Regions from separate parts of the Stenotrophomonas sp. STEN087 genome, predicted to be linked through region 2. Evidence: riboswitches for the same ligand, from Rfam matches in the RefSeq annotation. Region 2 holds a riboswitch; the other holds the start of a gene.
What was found. Region 2 has a riboswitch for cobalamin ahead of btuB (TonB-dependent vitamin B12 receptor). Riboswitches for the same ligand answer to the same signal wherever they lie in the genome.

Region 1: another riboswitch for cobalamin. It lies ahead of ACVOK1_RS06960 (epoxyqueuosine reductase QueH); the one in region 2 lies ahead of btuB (TonB-dependent vitamin B12 receptor).

The regions. Positions count from the first base shown of each region.
Region 1 is NZ_JBRRCR010000018.1:6,236-16,126, reverse strand. It holds gene ACVOK1_RS07005 (ribonucleotide-diphosphate reductase subunit beta) at 1-684, shown strand, start outside; gene ACVOK1_RS07000 (LysE family translocator) at 851-1,486, opposite strand; gene ACVOK1_RS06995 (acyl-CoA thioesterase) at 1,580-2,002, shown strand; gene ACVOK1_RS06990 (NAD-dependent protein deacetylase) at 2,046-2,852, shown strand; gene ACVOK1_RS06985 (NADH:flavin oxidoreductase/NADH oxidase) at 2,982-4,085, shown strand; gene ACVOK1_RS06980 (LysR family transcriptional regulator) at 4,089-5,000, opposite strand; gene ACVOK1_RS06975 (hypothetical protein) at 5,136-6,014, shown strand; partial or broken gene purU (formyltetrahydrofolate deformylase) at 6,084-6,932, shown strand; gene pncA (bifunctional nicotinamidase/pyrazinamidase) at 7,021-7,647, opposite strand; gene ACVOK1_RS06960 (epoxyqueuosine reductase QueH) at 7,704-8,375, opposite strand; cobalamin riboswitch at 8,517-8,744, opposite strand; gene ACVOK1_RS06955 (nicotinate phosphoribosyltransferase) at 8,856-9,891, opposite strand, start outside.
Region 2 is NZ_JBRRCR010000085.1:506-10,396, forward strand. It holds gene btuB (TonB-dependent vitamin B12 receptor) at 1-1,475, opposite strand, end outside; cobalamin riboswitch at 1,592-1,814, opposite strand; gene ACVOK1_RS17230 (histidine phosphatase family protein) at 1,957-2,535, shown strand; gene ACVOK1_RS17235 (TfoX/Sxy family protein) at 2,817-3,179, opposite strand; gene ACVOK1_RS17240 (GAF domain-containing protein) at 3,176-3,658, opposite strand; gene bioD (dethiobiotin synthase) at 3,726-4,418, shown strand; gene ACVOK1_RS17250 (aminotransferase-like domain-containing protein) at 4,541-5,983, opposite strand; gene msrA (peptide-methionine (S)-S-oxide reductase MsrA) at 6,202-6,939, opposite strand; gene ACVOK1_RS17260 (cytochrome c biogenesis protein DipZ) at 6,955-8,724, opposite strand; gene msrB (peptide-methionine (R)-S-oxide reductase MsrB) at 8,727-9,302, opposite strand; gene ACVOK1_RS17270 (response regulator transcription factor) at 9,447-9,891, shown strand, end outside.

The DNA.
Region 1 (9,891 bases), on a different contig from region 2:
TACCTGACCCTGCTCGACAACTACCTGCCGGATCCGGAAGAGCGCGTCAAAGCCTTCGCCGCGGTGGAGAACATCGACTCGATCAAGAAGAAGGCCGACTTCTGCTTCAAGTGGATCGACTCGATCCAGGATCTGAAACGCATCGAGACCCGTGCCGAGCGCCGCCAGTTCCTGCTGAACCAGATCTGCTTCGCTGCGTGCATCGAAGGCCTGTTCTTCTTCGCCGCCTTCGCCTACGTGTACTACTTCCGTTCGCGCGGCCTGCTGCCGGGCCTGGCCTCGGGCACCAACTGGGTGTTCCGCGACGAGAGCGCGCACATGGACTTCGCGTTCGAATCGGTGCGCGTGGTGCGTGAGGAAGAGCCGGACCTGTTCGACGAGGAAATGAAGCAGCAGGTCTATGACATGCTTGCCGAAGCGATCGAGTGCGAAGTGCAGTTCGCCGAGGACGTGCTGTCCGGTGGCGTGGCCGGTATCTCGACCCGCGACATGCGCCAGTACCTGCAGCACTGCGCCGACCAGCACTTCGCCAAGCTGGGCATGGAAAAGAAGTACAACGTGCGCAACCCGCTGCCGTTCATGGAACTGCAGGACGTGCAGGAGCTGACCAACTTCTTCGAACGCCGCGTCTCGGCCTACCAGGTCGGCGTGCAGGGCGAAGTCGCCTTCGACATGAACTTCTGATCGAACCGGTCAGGTCTGTCGCAACGAAGAACCCCGGCAATGCCGGGGTTTTTTGTTTCCGTAGAGTCAAGCCCATGCTTGGCTGCCGTGCTTTTGTAGAGTCGAGCCATGCTCGACTGATCTTCGCGAACAGCAGTCGAGCATGGCTCGACTCTACAAAGAGCGGTTACCGCCGCCCTTCCACCGCCATGCGCACGGCAAGCCCGGCCAGCACCGTGCCCATCAGCCAGCGCTGCGCGGCCTGCCAGCTCGGCCGTGCGGCCAGGAACGCCGCAATGCTGCCGGCCATCAGCACGATCACCGTGTTCACCGCCAGGCTGACCGCGATCTGGGTGAAGCCCAGCACCACCGACTGTGCCAGCACGCTGCCGTGGCCGTCCGGGTGCAGGAACTGCGGCAGCAGGGACAGGTACATCACCGCGATCTTCGGGTTCAGCAGGTTGGTCAGGAAACCCATCGCGAACAACCGGCGCGGGCTGTCCACGGGCAGTGCATGCACCGCGAAGGGCGAGCGGCCGCCCGGCTTCACCGCCTGCCAGGCCAGGTACAGCAGGTACAGCGCGCCGCCGATGCGCAGCGTGTCGTAGGCGAAGGGCACAGTCATCAGCAGGGCGGTGATGCCCAGCGCCGCGCACAGCATGTAGAAGACGAAGCCCAGCGCCACCCCGCCCAGCGACACCAGCCCGGCGCGGCGGCCCTGGCAGATCGAGCGCGAGACCAGATAGACCATGTTCGGCCCAGGCGTGAGCACCATGCCCAGCGACAGCAGGGCGAAGGCCAGCAGGTCGGTGGCGGCGGGCATGGCGGCGTTCCGTGCGGTGGGCGTGGCGCAGTGTAGCGCCGCCTGCACCGGGCCTGGCTTAAAATTGCCGCACCCCACAGCAATGGCCCCGCCATGACCTCCATCCCCGAAACCGTGCCGCCCATCGAAGTGCGCATGGCCGAAATCGTCTTCCCCAACCACACCAACCACATGGGCACCCTGTTCGGTGGCCAGGCGCTGGCGTGGATGGACAAGGCCGCCTTTCTGGCCGCCGCCCGCTATTCGCGCCGCACCGTGGTGACCGCGCGCAGCGACCAGGTCGATTTCAAGCTGCCCATCCGCATCGGCCAGATGGTGGAAACCGTGGGTCGCATCGTCGAAGTGGGCCGCAGCTCGATGAAGGTCGAGGTGGAGCTGATTGCCGAAGACCTGCACAGCGGCGAGCGCAAGCTGTGCACCCGCGGCCACTTCGTGATGATCGCGCTGGGCGAGGATGGCCAGCCGACCGCCGTGCCGCGCCTGCCGGGCGCTCCGGCGGCCGACCCGGCCAGCTGACCACGCGCTTGCGGGGGCGGCCCAACGCCCCCATTTCGCTGCCATGACCCCGCCGCTGACCGACTTCATCGACCGCGCCCAACGCCTGTTCGTGCTGACCGGCGCCGGCTGCAGTACCGCCTCGGGCATCCCCGATTACCGCGATACCGACGGCCAGTGGAAACGCACGCCGCCGGTGACCTATCAGGCCTTCATGGGCGAGGCGGCCACCCGCCAGCGCTACTGGGCGCGCAGCCTGCTGGGCTGGCCGCGCTTCGGCCTGGCCCTGCCCAACGGCACCCACCAGGCGCTGGCGGCGCTGGAAGCCCGCGGCAAACTGCAGGTGCTGCTGACCCAGAACGTGGACGGCCTGCACCAGCGCGCCGGCAGCCAGAACGTGATCGACCTGCACGGGCGGCTGGACCTGGTGCGCTGCATGGGCTGCGAACGCCGCAGCGAGCGCGAGGATTTCCAGCAGCGCCTGCTCGAAGCCAACCCGGGCTGGGACGCGCTGGACGCGGGTATCGCCCCGGACGGTGACGCCGACCTGGAAACCGACTTCTCCGCCTTCGTGGTGCCGGATTGCCCGTACTGCGGCGGCCTGCTGAAGCCGGACGTGGTGTTCTTCGGTGAAAACGTGCCGCGCGAGCGCGTGGCAGCCGTGCACGAGCACCTGCAGCAGGCCGATGCGGTGCTGGTGGTGGGTTCCTCGCTGATGGTCTATTCCGGTTTCCGCTTCGTGCAGGCTGCCGCAAAGGCCGGGTTGCCGGTGGCGGCGCTGAACCGCGGCCGCACCCGCGCCGATGACCTGCTGCAGTTCAAGGATGAACGGGACTGCGCCGAGGCGTTGGCGGGTTTCGCGACCCGGTAGCGCCGGGCCATGCCCGGCGGGCAACGGCGGCCGCCGACGCGCCCCCGCGAAACAGCGATCCATCCAGATGGTTGATCCGCAGGCCGTGCAGCGGTGCAATACGCACCCCCTACGCATGTCCTTACCGTCTTGAGCCAGCTGTTCTCGCCGATGTCCCTCGGCCCCCTGACCCTGCCCAACCGCATCGTGATCGCGCCGATGTGCCAGTACTCCGCCGAAGAGGGCCGCGCCAGCGACTGGCACGCCATGCACCTGGGCAACCTGGCGCAGTCCGGCGCCGGCCTGCTGATCCTGGAAGCCACCGCGGTCGAGCCGCGCGGGCGCATCAGCTGGGCCGACCTGGGCCTGTGGGACGACGAGACCGAGGCCGCCCTGGCGCAGGTGCTGGCCAGCGTCCGCCGCTGGTCGTCGATGCCGCTGGGCATCCAGCTGGCCCATGCCGGCCGCAAGGCCTCCACCGCCCGCCCGTGGGACGGCGGCCGCCAGCTGCCGGCCGACGCTGCCAACGGCTGGGCCACCGTCGCCCCGTCGCCGGTACCGTTCCATGCCGCCGACCCGGCGCCGGAGGCGCTGGATGAAGCCGGCATCGCCGAGGTCATCGCCGCCTTCGCCGCCAGCGCGGTGCGCGCCGAGCGCCTGGGCTTCGAGCTGATCGAGATCCACGCCGCGCACGGCTACCTGCTGCACCAGTTCCTGTCGCCGCTCAGCAACCGCCGCACCGACGGCTACGGTGGCTCGCTGCCGAACCGCCTGCGCCTGCTGGTGGAAGTGTTCGATGCCGTGCGCACCGCGGTGTCGGACAAGGTGTCGGTGGGCGTGCGCATTTCCGCCACCGACTGGGTCGATGGCGGCTGGGACCTGGTGCAGAGCGAAGCGCTGGCACAGATTCTCGACGCACGCGGCTGCAACTTCCTGCACGTGTCCAGCGGCGGCCTCGACGAGCGCCAGAAGATCAGCGTCGGCCCGGGTTACCAGGTACCGTTCGCGGCGGCCATCAAGGCCAAGAAGCTGCGCATGCCGGTCATCGCGGTCGGCCTGATCACCGAGCCGGAACAGGCCGAATCGATCCTGCGCCACAACCAGGCCGATGCCATCGCCCTGGCCCGCGGCATCCTGTACGACCCGCGCTGGCCGTGGCACGCCGCTGCCGCGCTGGGCGACAGCGTGGTGCCGTCGCCGCAGTACCTGCGCTGCGAGCCGCGCGAAGCGCGCAACGTGTTCCGCGCACGCTGAGCCTCAGACCTGCCAGGCCGGCGCGATGCCGGCCTGCAGGTGCTCGAACAGCGCGCGGATCTTCGCGGTGAAATCGCGGCGGTCGCTCACGCAGAAGAACACCTCCATCGGCTCCGGCTGCCAGTCGCTGGTCGGGCCGAACACCGCCTGCAGGCGGCCATCGCGCAGATAGGGCTCGGCCACGAACGCGGCCAGCCGGGTGATGCCCGCGCCTGCAGCGGCCAGTTCGGCCAGCGCGTCGATGTCATCGCAGACCATGCTCGGCGGCAGCGCCGCATCCACCCGCTGGCCGTCCTTCAGCAGGCCCCAGCGCAGCGGCCGGCCATCGGTGGGGAAGCGGTGCAGCAGCCCGCGATGGCCGTTCAGCGCGGCCGGATCGGCCGGCGTGCCGTGCGCCTGCAGATACGCCGGCGACGCACAGAACACGAAGGGGATGCGCGCCAGCGGCCGCGCCACCAGCCCGTCTTCCAGCTGCGCGCCGATGCGGATGCTGGCATCCACCGCTTCCGGCCCGTGCTGCACGGCGCGATCGCTCAGGCGCAGTTCCAGCTGCAGCTGCGGGTAGCGCTGCTGCAGGCGGGGCAGCAGTGGAGCCAACACGTGGCGGCCGAACGCGCTGCTGCTGGCGATGCGCAGCGGCCCGGACGGTTCGATATCGCCGGCGGTGACCATCGCCTGCGCGCGCGCCAGGTCGGCCTCGATGTGCCGCACCTGCGCCAGGTACACCGCACCGGCTTCGCTGAGTGCCAGCTGCCGCGTGCTGCGGTTGAGCAGGCGCACGCCCAGGTGGGCTTCCAGCCGGTGGATGTTCTGGCCCACGGCGGTGGCGCTGATGCCAAGGTGGCGGGCCGCGGCGGCAATGCTGCCGGTCTCTGCGGTGCGGGTGAAGCTGCGGATGAGCTGCAACAGGTTCATGACCGACCAGCTTGCCATGCGGGAGGGAAAGTATCGCTTGGGTCTGTACCAAGCCGCGCAGTGTTGTCGCATCCGCACTTGGTGTGTGTCCTTCGACCGCGCTAGGCTGCCTGCGTCCATGGGGAAGGAGGCCGCATGAAGTCGACCGCACTGCATCGTTGGATGGGTGGGCTGCTGTTGTTGGCCAGCGCCGGCGTGTCCGCCGCCCCGACCCCTCTGGCCGACCGCCTGCAGGCCATCGACGAAGACGCGCGGGCGATGCCACTGGCCGAGCGCGTGCAGCGCCTGCAGGTGGCCTACCAGGCCGATCCGCTGGCATCGATGCTCGCCGAGGGCTGCCAGGCCGTACCGGCCGAGCGCGTGGAGGATGCATTCGCGGCCACCCAGCTGGTCAACTTCTACGCGCCGGACGCGCAGCGGCTGGACCAGATGCAGTGCCTGTTGCCGCGTTTGCGGGGTCAGGGCGATGCCGCGAAGGCCCGCGCCGATGAACTGCACCGTGCGCTGATCGCACAGCGCCGGTTCGCCCAGGCCAATGCGCTGCGCGCCGATGCAGGCCTGGATGCCAAGGTTCTGCCCGGGATCACCGGTGATACGGTCGCGGCGCGCCAGGTGCTGGTGCTTTCAGACGCCGACCACGCCGTCCGCCGCACCCTGCCGCAGCAGGGCTGGCAGATCGTAGCGCTGGTCCATCCGTACTGTGGTTTCTCGCAGCGTGCCCTGGCGGCGATCACCACCGATCCCGCGTTCGCGGGGCTGCGGCCACACCTGCAGCTGGTGGTGCCCAACGACCAGAACTGGCCCATCCAGCAGATGCTGGACTGGAACCGTGCGCATCCCGATCTGCCGATGCAGCCGCTGCAGCCCGGCCCGGCCTGGACGGCGCTGCGCACTGGCCAGACGCCCACCTTCCATCTGCTGAAGGACGGCGCGCTGATGACCACCGCGCTGGGCTGGGAGAACGACGGGCAAGCGCTGCGGGCACTGCAGGCGCTGATGGAGGCGCCACGCTGATCATCGGCGCACACGGTTGCATCGGTGACCATCGTCCCCGCTGCCACGGCGCTGCCCTAAACTCGGGCGATGCGCCCCGATTCCATTCTTACCCTGTCCTGCCCCGACCGCACCGGCATCGTCTACCGCGTGTCCGGGCTGTTGTTCGACCACGGCTGCAACATCCTCGACGCCCAGCAGTTCGGCGATGAGGAGAGCGGCCGCTTCTTCCTGCGCGTGCATTTCGACCGCGACGCCAGCCTGCCGCTGGATACCGTGAATGCAGCAATGGCCGCGCTGGCCGCCGACTACGGCATGGACTGGCAGCTGCACGACGGCCGCCGCCGCGCGCGCCTGCTGGTGCTGGTCAGCAAGCAGGGCCATTGCCTGAACGACCTGCTGTTCCGCGCCCATAGCGGCCAGCTGAAAGTGGACATCGCCGCGGTGGCGTCCAACCACGCCGATTTCGCGCCGCTGGCCGCGTCCTACCAGGTGCCGTTCCATCACTTGCCGGTGAACGCGGACACGCGCGCCGTGCAGGAACAGCAGATCATCGATCTGGTCGAGCGCGAGCGTATCGACCTGGTGGTGCTGGCGCGCTACATGCAGATCCTTTCGCCGACGCTGTGCCGCGCCTTGGCCGGCCGCGCGATCAACATCCACCACAGTTTCCTGCCCAGCTTCAAGGGCGCGCAGCCGTACCACCAGGCGCACGCACGCGGGGTCAAGATCATCGGCGCCACCGCGCACTACGTCACCGAGGATCTGGACGAAGGCCCGATCATCGAACAGGACGTGGCCCGCGTGGACCACGCCATGGCACCGCGCGAACTGGTGCGGCTGGGCAGCGACACCGAATCCCAGGTGCTGGCGCGCGCCGTGCGCCGGCACGTCGAGCACCGCATTCTGCTCAACGGGCATCGCACGGTGGTGTTCCGGAATTTTCCCAGCCCGCGGCCGCCGGGCAGGGCCCGGCGCTACCAACGGCGGTTATCCGTTAGCGCCGGGCCATGCCCGGCGTCACGCCTCAGACGATCGCAATCCCCGCCTTGCCCAGCGCCTCACGCACCATCGCGTCGTTGGCTTCGGTCACCGGCCGGGTCAGGTCCCAAAGGAACTTCACCCGGAAGCCGGATTTCACCGCGTCCTGCGCGCTCCACAGCACGCAGTAGTCGCGCGCCAGGCCGCACACATGCACCTCGCGGATGCGGCGCTCATGCAGCCAGCCGGCCAGCCCGGTCGGCGGGCGTTCGCCCTCCGGACCATGGTTCTCGCGGAACGCGCTGTACGAGTCCACCTGCTGGCGGGTGCCCTTGCGCAGGATCAGGTCGGCCACGGTCCAGTCCACGCCCGGGTGCAGCGCGGCGCCGTCGCTGCCCTGCACGCAGTGGTCCGGCCACAGGGTCTGCGGCTGCGCGTGCAGCAGGATGCTCTCGAACGGGCGCGTGCCCGGGTGCTGGCTGGCGAACGAGGCGTGGTCGGCCGGGTGCCAGTCCTGGGTGGCCACCACCGTGCGGTAGCGGCGCTGCGCCAGCAGTTCGGCAATCGGCGCCACCAGCGCATCGCCCTGGTCACAGGCCAGCGCGCCACCGGGCATGAAGTCCGGCTGCAGGTCGATCACCAGCAGGGCGACATCGGCGGGCAGGGCGGTCATGGCAGGGTCCAGCACAGCAGAGGGGGCGACCAGCGTGGCCGCCCCCCGCGCACACGTCAATCGCCCTGCGGCGTTTCAGCCTCCTGGCCGTAGTACAGCAGGCCGATCTTGATGCGCTCGCGGCCGGTTTCGCGGCGGTGGCGGTTGGCATCGCGCAGCGAATACACGCAGCCGCAGTATTCCTGCTGGTAGAACTGCTCGCGCTTGCTGATCTCCACCATGCGGCTGGCACCGCCGCCCTTGCGCCAGTTGTATTCCCAGTACTGCAGGCCTTCGTAGCGCGAGGCCGCGCGCACGCCGCAGTCGTTGATCTGCGTCATGTTCTTCCAGCGCGAAATGCCCAGCGACGAACTGATGGTGTCGTAGCCGTGCTCATGCGCGTACAGCGCGGTGCGCTCGAAACGCATGTCGAAGCACATCGTGCAGCGGATGCCACGCTCGGGTTCGTTCTCCATGCCGCGCGCGCGGCTGAACCAGTTGTCGGTGTCGTAGTCGCAGTCGATGAGGGGGATGCCGTGCTGCTCGGCGAAGCGGATGTTCTCCTGCTTGCGCAGCTCGTATTCCTTCACCGGGTGGATGTTGGGGTTGTAGAAGAAGATCGCGTAGTCGATCCCGGAGGCGGTGATCGCCTCCATCACTTCGCCCGAGCAGGGCGCGCAGCACGAATGCAGCAGCAGGCGCTTGCCGTCGGCAGGCAGGGACAGGGCGGGGCGTTGGAACTCGGTCATCGTCGGGTGCATCTGGGCGTGGGCAACGGGTCTGGCCGGAAACCGTGAACAGGACGCGCGCGGCCACGTCGCCTGCACGCGCAGGACGACATTGGCCCCGGCAACCTCCCCGCGGAGATTCCAGGTCGAGTCAGGGGACAGTCGTGTCCCCCGGCCGGGGCCGGTATTCGGGCTGATGGACACGGGCCGCAGCCCACCTACTACCTGCCGCTTCCCAGGCGCGAGCCCAGTGCTGTTGGCAGGATTCGTTTCCATTCACCGCTGCGGGGCAGCTCCGGAATGGGCGCGTAAGGCGCCTTCACCGGATTCCCATTCAAATCCCTGCCGCCATCCAGCCGTGGCAGGGATACCTTCGGCGTGCCCACGGTGGACGCGTTGCCGGCCAGGGTCAAGGGGCAAGGGGGGGGCAGAGCCCGGCGGAAGGAAGGGGTCGGATCCCGCTGCCACGCAGCGGGCTCTGACCCCGGGCGGGACGAACCTTCAACGCCCCGCCGCAGCCCGCGCGCGGATGTCCTCCAGCCGCTGGTCGTACAGCAACCGGCCGTTCTCCCACACGGTCACCATCGCATCCTCGAAGCCGGCCGGCAGGGTGTCGTCACCGCTGGCCGGCAGCGCCACCGTATGCAGGCTGCCATCGTCCAGGCGGCGCAGCAGGCGCATGCGGCCGCGCTTGCTGGTCTTGCCCGCATCGGTGATCGGGTCCTTGTAGACATCGATCCAGGCACCGTCGACCCGCGCGGCCGAGCACTTCAGCGCGAATTTCTGCGTATCGCGGTCCAGCCGCTGCAGCAGCGCACCGCCCATGCCGAAGGCCACGTTGTCGGCGGCGTAGCCGTCCGCGGTGATGCGCTGCAGGATGGCGCGGATGGTGTCCGGGTTGATGCCATCGCCCTGGATCACCCGCACATGGTTGAGCACGCGGTAGCCCTTGCCGTTGATCGTGTGGCCAAAGGCCTCGTCCAGGCGGCGCAGGCTCTCGGCCACCACCTCCACCGGGTCGCCCGAATCGGGGCGGATGACCAGGGTCGCGCCGGAGGCGATCACTTCATCGCGCAGGGTGGTGCCCCAGTGTTCGCTGATGGCGCGGTAGATGTCATAGCTGTCCGACACCACCGCGACGATCGCACCGGGCCTGCCGAACTGGCGCAGCATGTTGCGGTAGGCATCCACTTCGCGCTCGCGGCCCCAGCTGGTGATGGTGCTGTGCTCGGCGGCGGGAATCGAATAGCCGGCCATCGGCGCGTGGTAGTGCGCGCGGGCCAGGCACAGCGCCGAGACGGTGTCGGTGCCGAGGAAGTTGACCAGGTGCGCGGCACCGCCCAGCGCGGCCGACTGCAGGCTCGATACACCGCGTGCGCCGAAGTCGTGCAGCTTGAACGGCAGCTGCCCCTGCGGGTCGTCGCTGGTCTGCTGCAGGAAACCGGCGATGGTCTGCCGCGCATGCCAGCTGATGGTGGCCACGGTGACCGGGTACCACACGCGCAGCAGCAGGGTTTCCAGGTACGAGGGCACCCAG
Region 2 (9,891 bases):
AGCACCACGCCAGCGGTCAGTTCGGCACCGCGGATACGCGCCTTCTCGACCTGCTGCATCATGAAGGTCGCCGCATCGTAGGTGATCAGGTCATCGATGCGCGTCTCGTACACGTCCACACCCCAGTGCCAGCCCTGGCCATGCTGCGACAGGCCGAGGTTGGCGCTCTTCGACTTCTCCGGGTCCAGCGTCGGCACGCCGCTCCACGGGTCGTACAGGTCGCTGAACGTCGGTGCCTTGAACGCGGTGCCGTAGCTGGCATTCACGCGCAGGCCGTGGCCCAGGTCCATCGCCCAGCCGAGGCTGCCGGTGGCGTGGTTGCCGAACTGCGCGTTGTCATCGTTGCGTGCGCTCACCTGCAGCTGGTGGCGGCCGAAACGGCCCTGGTACTGCACGAACACGCCGGTGTTGCGGCGGCTGTCGACCAGGTAGCCAGCGCTGCTGCCATCGAGGTTGTCCTCGCTCCAGTCGACGCCGGTGCTCAGCAGCTGGCCCTCGGCCAGACCGATGTCGGCCTGCAGCGATGCACTGTCGCGGTGCGTCTGCGCGCTGCCGAACACACCGAAGTCGCCGTAGTTGTCCGATTCGTTGTCGCTGCGGCCGACGCTGGCGGTGAAGGCCAGGCGCTCGGTCGGGGTGTAGCGCACTTTGCCGGACATCACCTGCTGCAGCGTTTCCGAATAGTTGTAGTAACCGTCGTAGTGGTTCTCGCCTTCGGCACGCAGCGCGCTGCCTTCCACGCTCCACTGGTCGTTGAAGGTGTAGCCACCGCGCAGGCTCTTGGACAGGTTGCGGTAGCCATCGCGGTCGGGCTCATCGGCGAAGCAGCCGGTGAACAGCGTGGCCGAGCCACGGCAGGCGTTGATGCCATCGGTGTGCTGGTAGGCGATGTCCGCGCCGAACCAGCCGTGCTCGCCGCTGCCACCGATGCCGCCGCTGGCTTCGCGCAGGCCGTTGCTGCCGCCGCCGAGCTGGAAGTGTGGCGCGAATTCGCCCTGGTTGCGACGGGTGAAGATCTGGATGACGCCACCGATGGCATCGGCGCCGTACAGGCTCGACTGCGGCCCGCGCACGATTTCCACGCGTTCGATCTGCGCCAGCGGCAGGTCCTGGTACATCGCCAGGCCGAGGTCGGCGCTGTTGATGCGCACGCCATCGACCAGCACCACGGTGTGCGAGGAATTGGTACCGCGCAGGAACAGCGAGCTCTGCTTGCCGAGGCCACCGCTGTTGGTCAGGTTGATGCCGGCGCGGCCCGCCAGCAGCTCCTGCAGCGAGGTGGCCTGGCTGGATTCGATCTGCGCACGGTCGATCACCTGCGCCGGCGCGATGCTGTCCTGCAGGGCGATGGGGGTACGCGTGGCGGTGACCAGCACCTGGTCCAGCGCCGCGGTGTCATCGTTGGCCTGCGCATGGGCCAGGGCGGGCAGGGCGGCCAGCACGGCCAGGGACAGCATTCGGGACTGCAGCTTCATCGGGGGGACTCCAGGTGCCACGCACGCCCGCGTGGCGAAGGGGAGGAACCGCGAAGGCAGGCAGGCGCCGAAGCCGCGGCAGCGCCACGGTCATCCAGCGCCATGCCCACCGCATCGCGACCTGAGGCTTCCGGGCCGGTCTCCGGGCTTGCCGCCAGGTGGCGCGAGGCCACCGTCCAGGCGCCTTCCCATGCCAGAGGCACAGTGGCGATGTTGCCTGGAACAGACGTGCTTACCGTTGCGGGGGCAGCGCCGGCCTGGCGTGTTGCCACGCGTCACCGGCTTCCCGTTTCAACCTGCCGGCCGTGGCCGCAGGTCACCTGGAAGTGGGCGCAGTCTACGGCATCCCAGCAGCCCCGTAGAGTCGAGCCTGCTCGACTGTCTTTGCCGTGCCCGTAGAATGTCCCCTCGATCCCGTGGTGCCGTTGCCGATGTCCCGCTGTTTTCTGCTGTTCCCGCGTTGCCTGCACAGGACGCACGCATGATCCTCGACCTGGTCCGCCATGCCGGCAACGGCCGCGATGAGTTCCTCGATGGCCGCAGCGATCCGCGGCAGCTGGCCCGCCTGCCGCAGGAACTGGTCGACGCCTATGCCGAGCAGGACTGGCAGCGGGTGATCAGTTCGCCGCGCCTGCGCTCGCTGCACACGGCGATGGCCCTGGCCACCCCGCGCGGGCTGGACGTGGAGGCGGACGAGGAGTGGGAGGAGTTGGATTTCGGCGATTGGGACGGGCAGTCATTGTTCGACCTGCCGGAGGACGCGCTGGCGGCCTTCCATGCCGATCCGCACGCCTTCCCGCCGCCCAACGGCGAGAGCTGGGGCCACTTCGAACGGCGCATCGCACGCGCGCTGGATCGCCTGCTGGACGATGAGGATCCGCTGCCGACCGTGGTGGTCAGCCATGGCGGCCCGCTGCGCATGGTGCTGTCGCAGGTCTGCGGGCTGCCGCTGTCGCTGTGCTGGGCACTGCGCATCGACCACGGCACGCGCCTGCGGGTGTGGCTGGAACGCGGCGAAGTGGGCCTGGTGGGCGAGCTGCTGGAACTGCAGCAGCCGTAAACGCGACCGCCGGGCATGGCCCGGCGCTACCGATCCCGCATGACCGCCGCACCGTGGTAGCGCCCGGCCAAGCCCGGCGCCCGCGCAGCGCGGACGCGCGTAACCACGTCCGCCTTATCGGCACAGCCCACATAGCCGGGAACCCCGGGGGGGGCGGGCGGCGCACCCCGCCCCCCGCCCCCCCCCCCCGCCGGGGCCGGCGCCCCCCCCCCCCCCCCCCCCCCCCCGCCCCCGGGGGGCGCGCCGGGCCCCCCCCCCCGCGAGCGCGAAGCGCGGACGCTCTAATCCTCGTCCGCGTTCTCGGCAAAACTGTCTTCGCCGTCATCCCCGGTGTCGAAGCGCTGCTCATGCACCGGACCCGATGCCGGGCCGGCCGCCTTCAGCGGGTTCGCGGCGATACGTGCCTCGTAATCCTGCACCAGCGCCTCGCGCTGGGCTTCGCCCAGCTCCTGCCAGTGGCAGTCCAGCAGCGCGCCTTCCAGCGAATAAAGCAGATTCAGGCTCGGCTTGAAGCCGGCGCGCTTGACCTTGACGAAGGCCCCGACCGCGCCGAGCGCGGCCAGGTCCTCGCGGCTGCGCAGGCCGACCTGGCGCAGCCACGCCGCGCTCTTCGGGCCGATGTTGCGCAGCTTCGGTGCGCTCATCCCAGGGCCTCGACGAACACGCGGGCGATGGCTTCCAGACCGGCCTGGTCCTCGGCATCGAAGCGGCCCACCTTCGGGCTGTCGATGTCGAACACGCCGATCAGTTCATCACCGCGCAGCAGCGGCACCACCAGCTCCGAGCGCGAGGCCGAATCGCAGGCGATGTGGCCGGGGAAGGCGTCGACGTCTTCCACGCGCTGGGTGACGCGCTGGCTGGCGGCGGCACCGCACACGCCCTTGTCCAGCGGGATGCGCACGCAGGCCGGCAGGCCCTGGAACGGGCCGACCACCAGCTCCTTGCCGTCGTACAGGTAGAAGCCCACCCAGTTCAGGTCGGGCAGGGCGTGGTAGACCAGTGCGGAGAGGTTGGCCGCATTGGCGATGCGGTCGGACTCGGCGTAGACCAGGCCGCGGGCCTGTTCCAGCAGCTGGGCGTATTGTTCCGGCTTGCTGCCGGTGAGCGAGGCATTGGCGAACATGCCTGCAGTCTAGCAAGCGTACGGGACCAGCGATAATGCACGCTCTGTTGCATGCCTGGAGCCGTTGATGCCCCTGCCTACCACGTTGCCGCCGGCGCTGTTCGTCACCGGGACCGATACCGAGATCGGCAAGACCGCCAGCAGCACCGCGCTGCTGCATGCGCTGCGCCGGCGCGGGCTGCGTGCGGTGGGCATGAAGCCGGTGGCCAGTGGCAGCCAGGACCTCGGCCACGGCCTGCGCAACGAGGATGCCCTGGCGCTGCAGGCGGCCAGCTGGCCGGTGCCGGACTACGCCGACCTGAATCCCTATGCGCTGCGGCAGCCGCTGGCGCCGGAACTGGCCGCCGCCGAGGACGGCGTGCAGGTGCAGCTTGCGCCGATCGTGGCCGCGTTCGAGCGCCTACGTGCGCAGGCCGACGTGGTGGTGGTGGAAGGCGTGGGCGGCTGGCTGGCGCCGGTGTCGGCCACCCTGGACCAGCTGGATCTGGTGCGCGCGCTGCGCCTGCCGGTGCTGCTGGTGGTGGGCATGCGCCTGGGCTGCGTGAACCACGCACGGCTGACCGCGCAGTCGCTGCAGGCCAGCGGCGTGGCGTGCCTGGGCTGGATCGGCAACCACATCGATCCGGCCATGCAGCGCCAGGACGAGAACATCGCCACCCTGCAGCAGCGCCTGCCGATGCCGTGCTGGGGCCGCCTGCCGTACCTGCCGGGCGCGGATGGCCAAACCCTGGGCGCACACCTGGGAGCAGAGCAGCAGTAGAGTCGACTGTCAGTCGACTATCGCGCGCAGCGCGGGGTTTGATCAGGAGCAGTCGACCAACGGTCGACTCTACCCGGCAACCCGATACGAACGGCACCGCGATTGCCGGCCAGCGGCCGGCACTACCGTGCAGACAATTCCCGCGCGATCGCACCCAGCCGTTCCACCGCGCTGATGAAGCGCGCATCCAGCGCCTGGCAGCACGACAGCCGCAGGCAATGCCGGTAGCGCGCACCGCGCGAATACACCTGGCCGGGCATGAACACGATGTCCTCCGCCAGCGCCCGCTCGAACAGTTCGCGGGTATCCACGCCGGGCAGCTCCAGCCACAGCAGGAAGCCACCCTGCGGCTCGGTGGCACGGGTGCCGGCGGGGAAGTGCTCGGCCACCAGCTGGCGCAGGCGCCCGACCTGTTCGCGGTACAGCCGGCGCATGCGATGCAGGTGGTGCTCGTAACTGCCCGCTTCCAGGTAGGCCGCCACCGCATCACCGAGCAGCTGCGGTTCACCGCCGGTCGACTGGAATTTGAGCAGGGCGATGCGCTCGGCAAAACGGCCGCCATCGAGCCAGCCGATGCGGTAATCCGGCGCCAGCGTCTTGGAAAAACCGCCGACCACCATCACCCAGCCATCGCGATCAAACGCCTTCAGCAGCGGCGCTGGTGGCTCGCAGAACTGCAGCTCGGCATACACCGCATCCTCGATCAGCGGCAGCTGGTGTGCGTTGACCAGCTCGGCCAGGCGCTGCTTGGCGGCCGTCGGCATGGTGCAGCCCAGCGGGTTGTGCACGGTGGGCATCACCACCAGCGCGGCCAGCGGCGTGTGCTCCAGCAGCGCTTCCAGCGCATCCACGTCCAGCCCGTGCTGCGGGTGGGTAGGCAGTTCGATGGCCTGCAGGCCGAGATTGGCCAGCAGCGGGTACAGGTTGAAATAGGACGGCGCTTCAATGCCGACGGCCGCGCCCGGTTCGGTCACCGCGCGCAGGGCCAGCTGCAGTGCTTCCATCGCGCCATGGGTCAACAGAAGGCGGTCGGCATGCGTGTGCAGGCCCATCCGCGGGCCACGCCGTACGATCTGTGCCAGCAGGCGCGGCGAGCCATTCGGGCGCGCATAGGTTTCCACCGTCTGCTGGCCGTGGCGCAGCACCTGTGCGGTATGCCGGGCCAGCTGCGCGCCGGGATAGAACTGCCGCCCCCGTGGCCCGGCGAAGGCGAGATCGATCACCCCGGGGCGTCGCTGTGCCTCGAGCACGCGCGCCATCAACGCCTGCTGCAGCGGTGCGGTGGGCGCCGAGGGGGCATCGCGCAGTGATCGCTGCGGCACCGACAGGCGCGGCGCCACCTCGAAACCCGCCTTCGGCCGCGGCACCACCAGCCCAGCATCTTCCAGCTGGCGGTAGGCGGCGATGACGGTGTTCAGGCTGAGCTGGCGCTGCGCGGCCATCTGCCGCAGCGAGGGCAGGCGGCTGCCGACCGGCAGGCGACCGCCGTGGATGGCCTCGGCCAGTTCATCGGACAGGCGCTGGTAGCGCGGCGGGGCCGGGGTGGTGCGTTGATCTGTATCCATTGGACTGGCCTGCATCTGGAGCTGTACCCATGATGCCGCCGAGCCTAGCATGGTGCTGTCGGTGGGGCCTGATCGGGGCCTGGCCGATCCATTGCAAACGCACGGCCGCAGGGCCGTGCGTCTTTTTTTGTGTAGAGGTAGTGCCGGCCGCTGGCCGGCAACCGTGTCATCGCGATCGCGAGGATGCCGGCCAGCGGCCGGCACTACCAGAAGCGCGGTCAGCGCATCGGCACCAGCGACGCCTGGCGCCGGTACAGCGCGGGGAACTGCTTGCCCAGCGCGGCCAGCTTCGGTGCGTCGTAGTAGCGGATGTAGGCCGCCTGCGGGTAGTTGTTCATGTAGTTCTGGTGGTAGCTCTCGGCCGGGTAGAAACGCTGGCCGCTGGCCACCTGGGTCACGATCGGGCCGCGGTAGCTGCCAGCCTTGCCCAGCTGGTCGATGTAGGCGCGGCTGGCAGCCAGCTGCCTGGCGTCATCGCTGAAGATCGCCGAGCGGTACTGGCTGCCGTGGTCGGGGCCCTGGTAGTTCAGCTGGGTGGGATCGTGCGCCACCGAGAAGAACACCTGCAGCAGCTGCCCATAGCTGACCTGGCGCGGATCGTAGTCGACCTTCACCGCTTCGGCGTGGCCGGTGCGGCCACTGCTGACGCGCTCGTAGCGAGCATCGGCGGCACTGCCTCCGGCATAGCCGGCCACTGCATTGCTCACACCTTTCACGTGCTGGAACACGCCCTGCACGCCCCAGAAGCAGCCACCGGCAAACACCACGCTGGCCTGGGTGGCGCCATCGGTGAAGGCGGCATCGCCGGTGGGTGCCGGCAGTGCCTGTACCTGCGCGGTGGCGCCAGCCGGTGCGGCCATCGCGCCGCGATCCACCAGCAGCACGCCGGCCACCAGTGCCGTGGCGACCAGCCCGGCCACACCCACTGCAATGCCCTGTTCGAAGGAGAATTTCATCGTGCCCTCCTGTTCTCAACCAAAGGTGAAGGCATAGCCCTGCACGCCCGCATCGAGGAACTCGATCTCGAAGCGGTGCGGGCCGACCGTGCCGCGCTGGCGCACCAGCTGGTACAGACGGTTCTCGTTGACCACGCCGCTGCCATCGGCGCCGACATCGCTGCCGGCATCGGTGGCCGGCAGCGGCTTGTCGTCCAGCCACACGCGGAAGCGCACCGGCGTGCCGTCCTGTTTTGGTGCCAGCACCAGGTGCAGGTCGCGGGCATGGAACTGGAAAGCGATGCGACCGCCGGCCTGCTGCAGCTGCGCGGCTTCATCGGTGATGGTCCAGCGGCCGGACAGGCCCCACTGGTTCAGCGCGAGGCTGGCCGGCAGCGTGTAGTCGAAGGCCGCATCGGTGCGCTGCCCGCCGGGCGAGGCGAAGTGCTCGGCACGTGCGTGGCCCAGGTAGGTTTCCGGCGAGCGCAGGTTGCCCATGTCGGCCTGCGTGGCCACGCCCTGCAGGTCGGCGGCGGCCGGGTCGGCCGGCGGCGGCAGATCGGCCTGGCCGGCCTCGGTCAGCAGGCGGCGGATCACCTGCTCCGAATGCGCGTAGTTGCCTTCACCGAACTGGTGGGCGCGGATGTTGCCCTGTGCATCGACGAAATACTGTGCCGGCCAGTACTGGTTGTTGAACGCGCGCCAGATCGAATACTGGTTGTCCAGCGCCACCGGGTATTCCACCTTCAGCTGCTGCACCGCCTTCATCACGTTGCGCGGGTCGCGCTCGAAGGCGAACTCGGGCGTGTGCACGCCGACCACCACCAGGCCATGGTCGCGGTAGCGGCGCTCCCACTCGTGCACGAAGGGCATCGCGCGCAGGCAGTTGATGCAGGAATAGGTCCAGAAGTCGACCAGCACGACCTTGCCGCGCAGCTGTTCGGCCTTGAGCGGCGGGCTGTTGAGCCAGCCGGTGGCACCGTCCAGGGAGGGCAGGGAGCCTTCCACCGGCAGCGGCGCGTCGGCACCGGCAGTGGCGCCGGCCATCATCATCATCGGCGGCGCCGCCGGCTGCGCACCGGGCACGGCATCGAGCAGGCCCTGTTCGATGCGCGCGGTGCTCACCGTGGACAGGCGGGTCAGCAGGCCGGTATCCCAGCCCAGACCGATGGCCACCACCGCCAGCAGCGCGGCAACGCCCAGCACCTTGCGCAGCACGTCGCCCAGGCCCAGACGAGCCTGCAGCGCATTGAACACGCGGCCGCCGATCCATACCGCCAGCGCAAGCGCGGTGGCCGCGCCCAGTGCGTAGGCCAGCAGCAATGCGCTGGTGCCGACGCTGGCGCCATGCAGGGCAGCGCCGGTCAGCACCAGGCCGAGGATCGGCCCGGCGCACGGCGCCCACAGCAGGCCGGTGGCGATGCCGATCAGCAGCGAGGTCCACGCGCCACCACGGCCGGCATCATCGGCGGCATCGGCGCGTGCACTCAGCCGCGCACCCACGCGCTGGAACGGCGCCAGCAGATGGTCGGCCAGGCGCGGCCACAGCAGCGCGAGGGCGAACACCGCCATCAGCACCAGGGCCAGCCAGCGGCCGATCTGGTTGGCCTGCGCCACCCATTGGCTGCCCACGGCGGCCAGGCTGGCGACCGCGGCGAAGGTCAGCGCCATGCCCAGCAGCAGCGGCAGCGTGCTGCGCACGAAGGAGCGGTTGGCCCGCGCGAACACGAAGGGCAGCACCGGCAGGATGCACGGGCTGAGCAGGGTCAATACACCGCCCAGGTAGGCCAGCAGCAACAGCAGCATCATCAGGCTCCAGAAGTAGGGGAAGAACCGAGCGGCACGCGCCAGCCACCGTTGCTGTCCTGCTGTGCCGCACCGGGCTGGAACAGCAGGGCGGCACCATTCATGCAGTAGCGCAGGCCGGTGGGGCGCGGGCCATCGTTGAAGACATGGCCGAGGTGGCCGCCGCAGCGGCTGCAGTGCGCTTCCACCCGCAACATGCCGAAGGTGGTGTCGCGGTCCTCGCCGACGGCGCCGTGCAGCGGTGCCCAGAAGCTGGGCCAGCCGGTGCCGCTTTCAAACTTGGTGGAGGAGGAGAACAGCGGCTGCTGGCAGCCGGCGCAGGTGAAGGTGCCCTGCCGGTGTTCGCGGTCCAGCGGGCTGCTGCCGGCGCGTTCGGTGGCCTGCTGGCGCAGCACCGCGTACTGCGCCGGGGTCAGCAGCCGGCGCCATTCGGCGTCGGTGCGCATCAGCGGGAACTGTCGAGCCGGGCGGTTCTCGGCGGCGGCCGTGGCAGCGCGGCTGCACGCGCCCAGGCCGAGCACGCCAGCGGCGGTGGCAAGACCACCCAGGCCCAGCAGGTGGCGGCGGGTGAGGGGCATGGCGGACTCCGGGAGGGGGCGACGGGGCCATGCTGCGCCTGCCCGGGTCAACGAATCCTCACGCAGGATTCAATTTTTCGTGAGGTATCGGTGGCCGTCCCGCGCCACAATGCAGGCAGCCTCCCCACTGGCCCCGAGCTGCCGATGTCCGCCAAACGCGTCCTGATCGTCGAAGACGATGCCCACATCGCCGACCTGCTGCGCATGCACCTGGCCGACGAGGGCTACGACGTCGCCCACGCCGCCACCGGCGATGCCGGCCTGCGCCTGCTGGAGCAGGACGGCGCGTGGGACGCGCTGGTGCTGGACGTGATGCTGCCCGGCGTAGATGGCCTGCAGATCTGCCAGCGTGCCCGTGCGATGGCGCGCTACGTGCCGATCATCATCATCAGCGCACGTGGCAGCGAAACCCAACGCATCGTCGGCCTGGAACTGGGCGCGGACGATTACCTGGCCAAGCCCTTCTCGATGCCCGAACTGGTGGCGCGCGTGCGCGCGCTGCTGCGCCGTGCCGAAGCGATGGCACAGAACGCGCGCATCGATGCCGGTGCGGTCGAGGTCGGTGGCCTGCAGCTGGACCCGGTGGCGC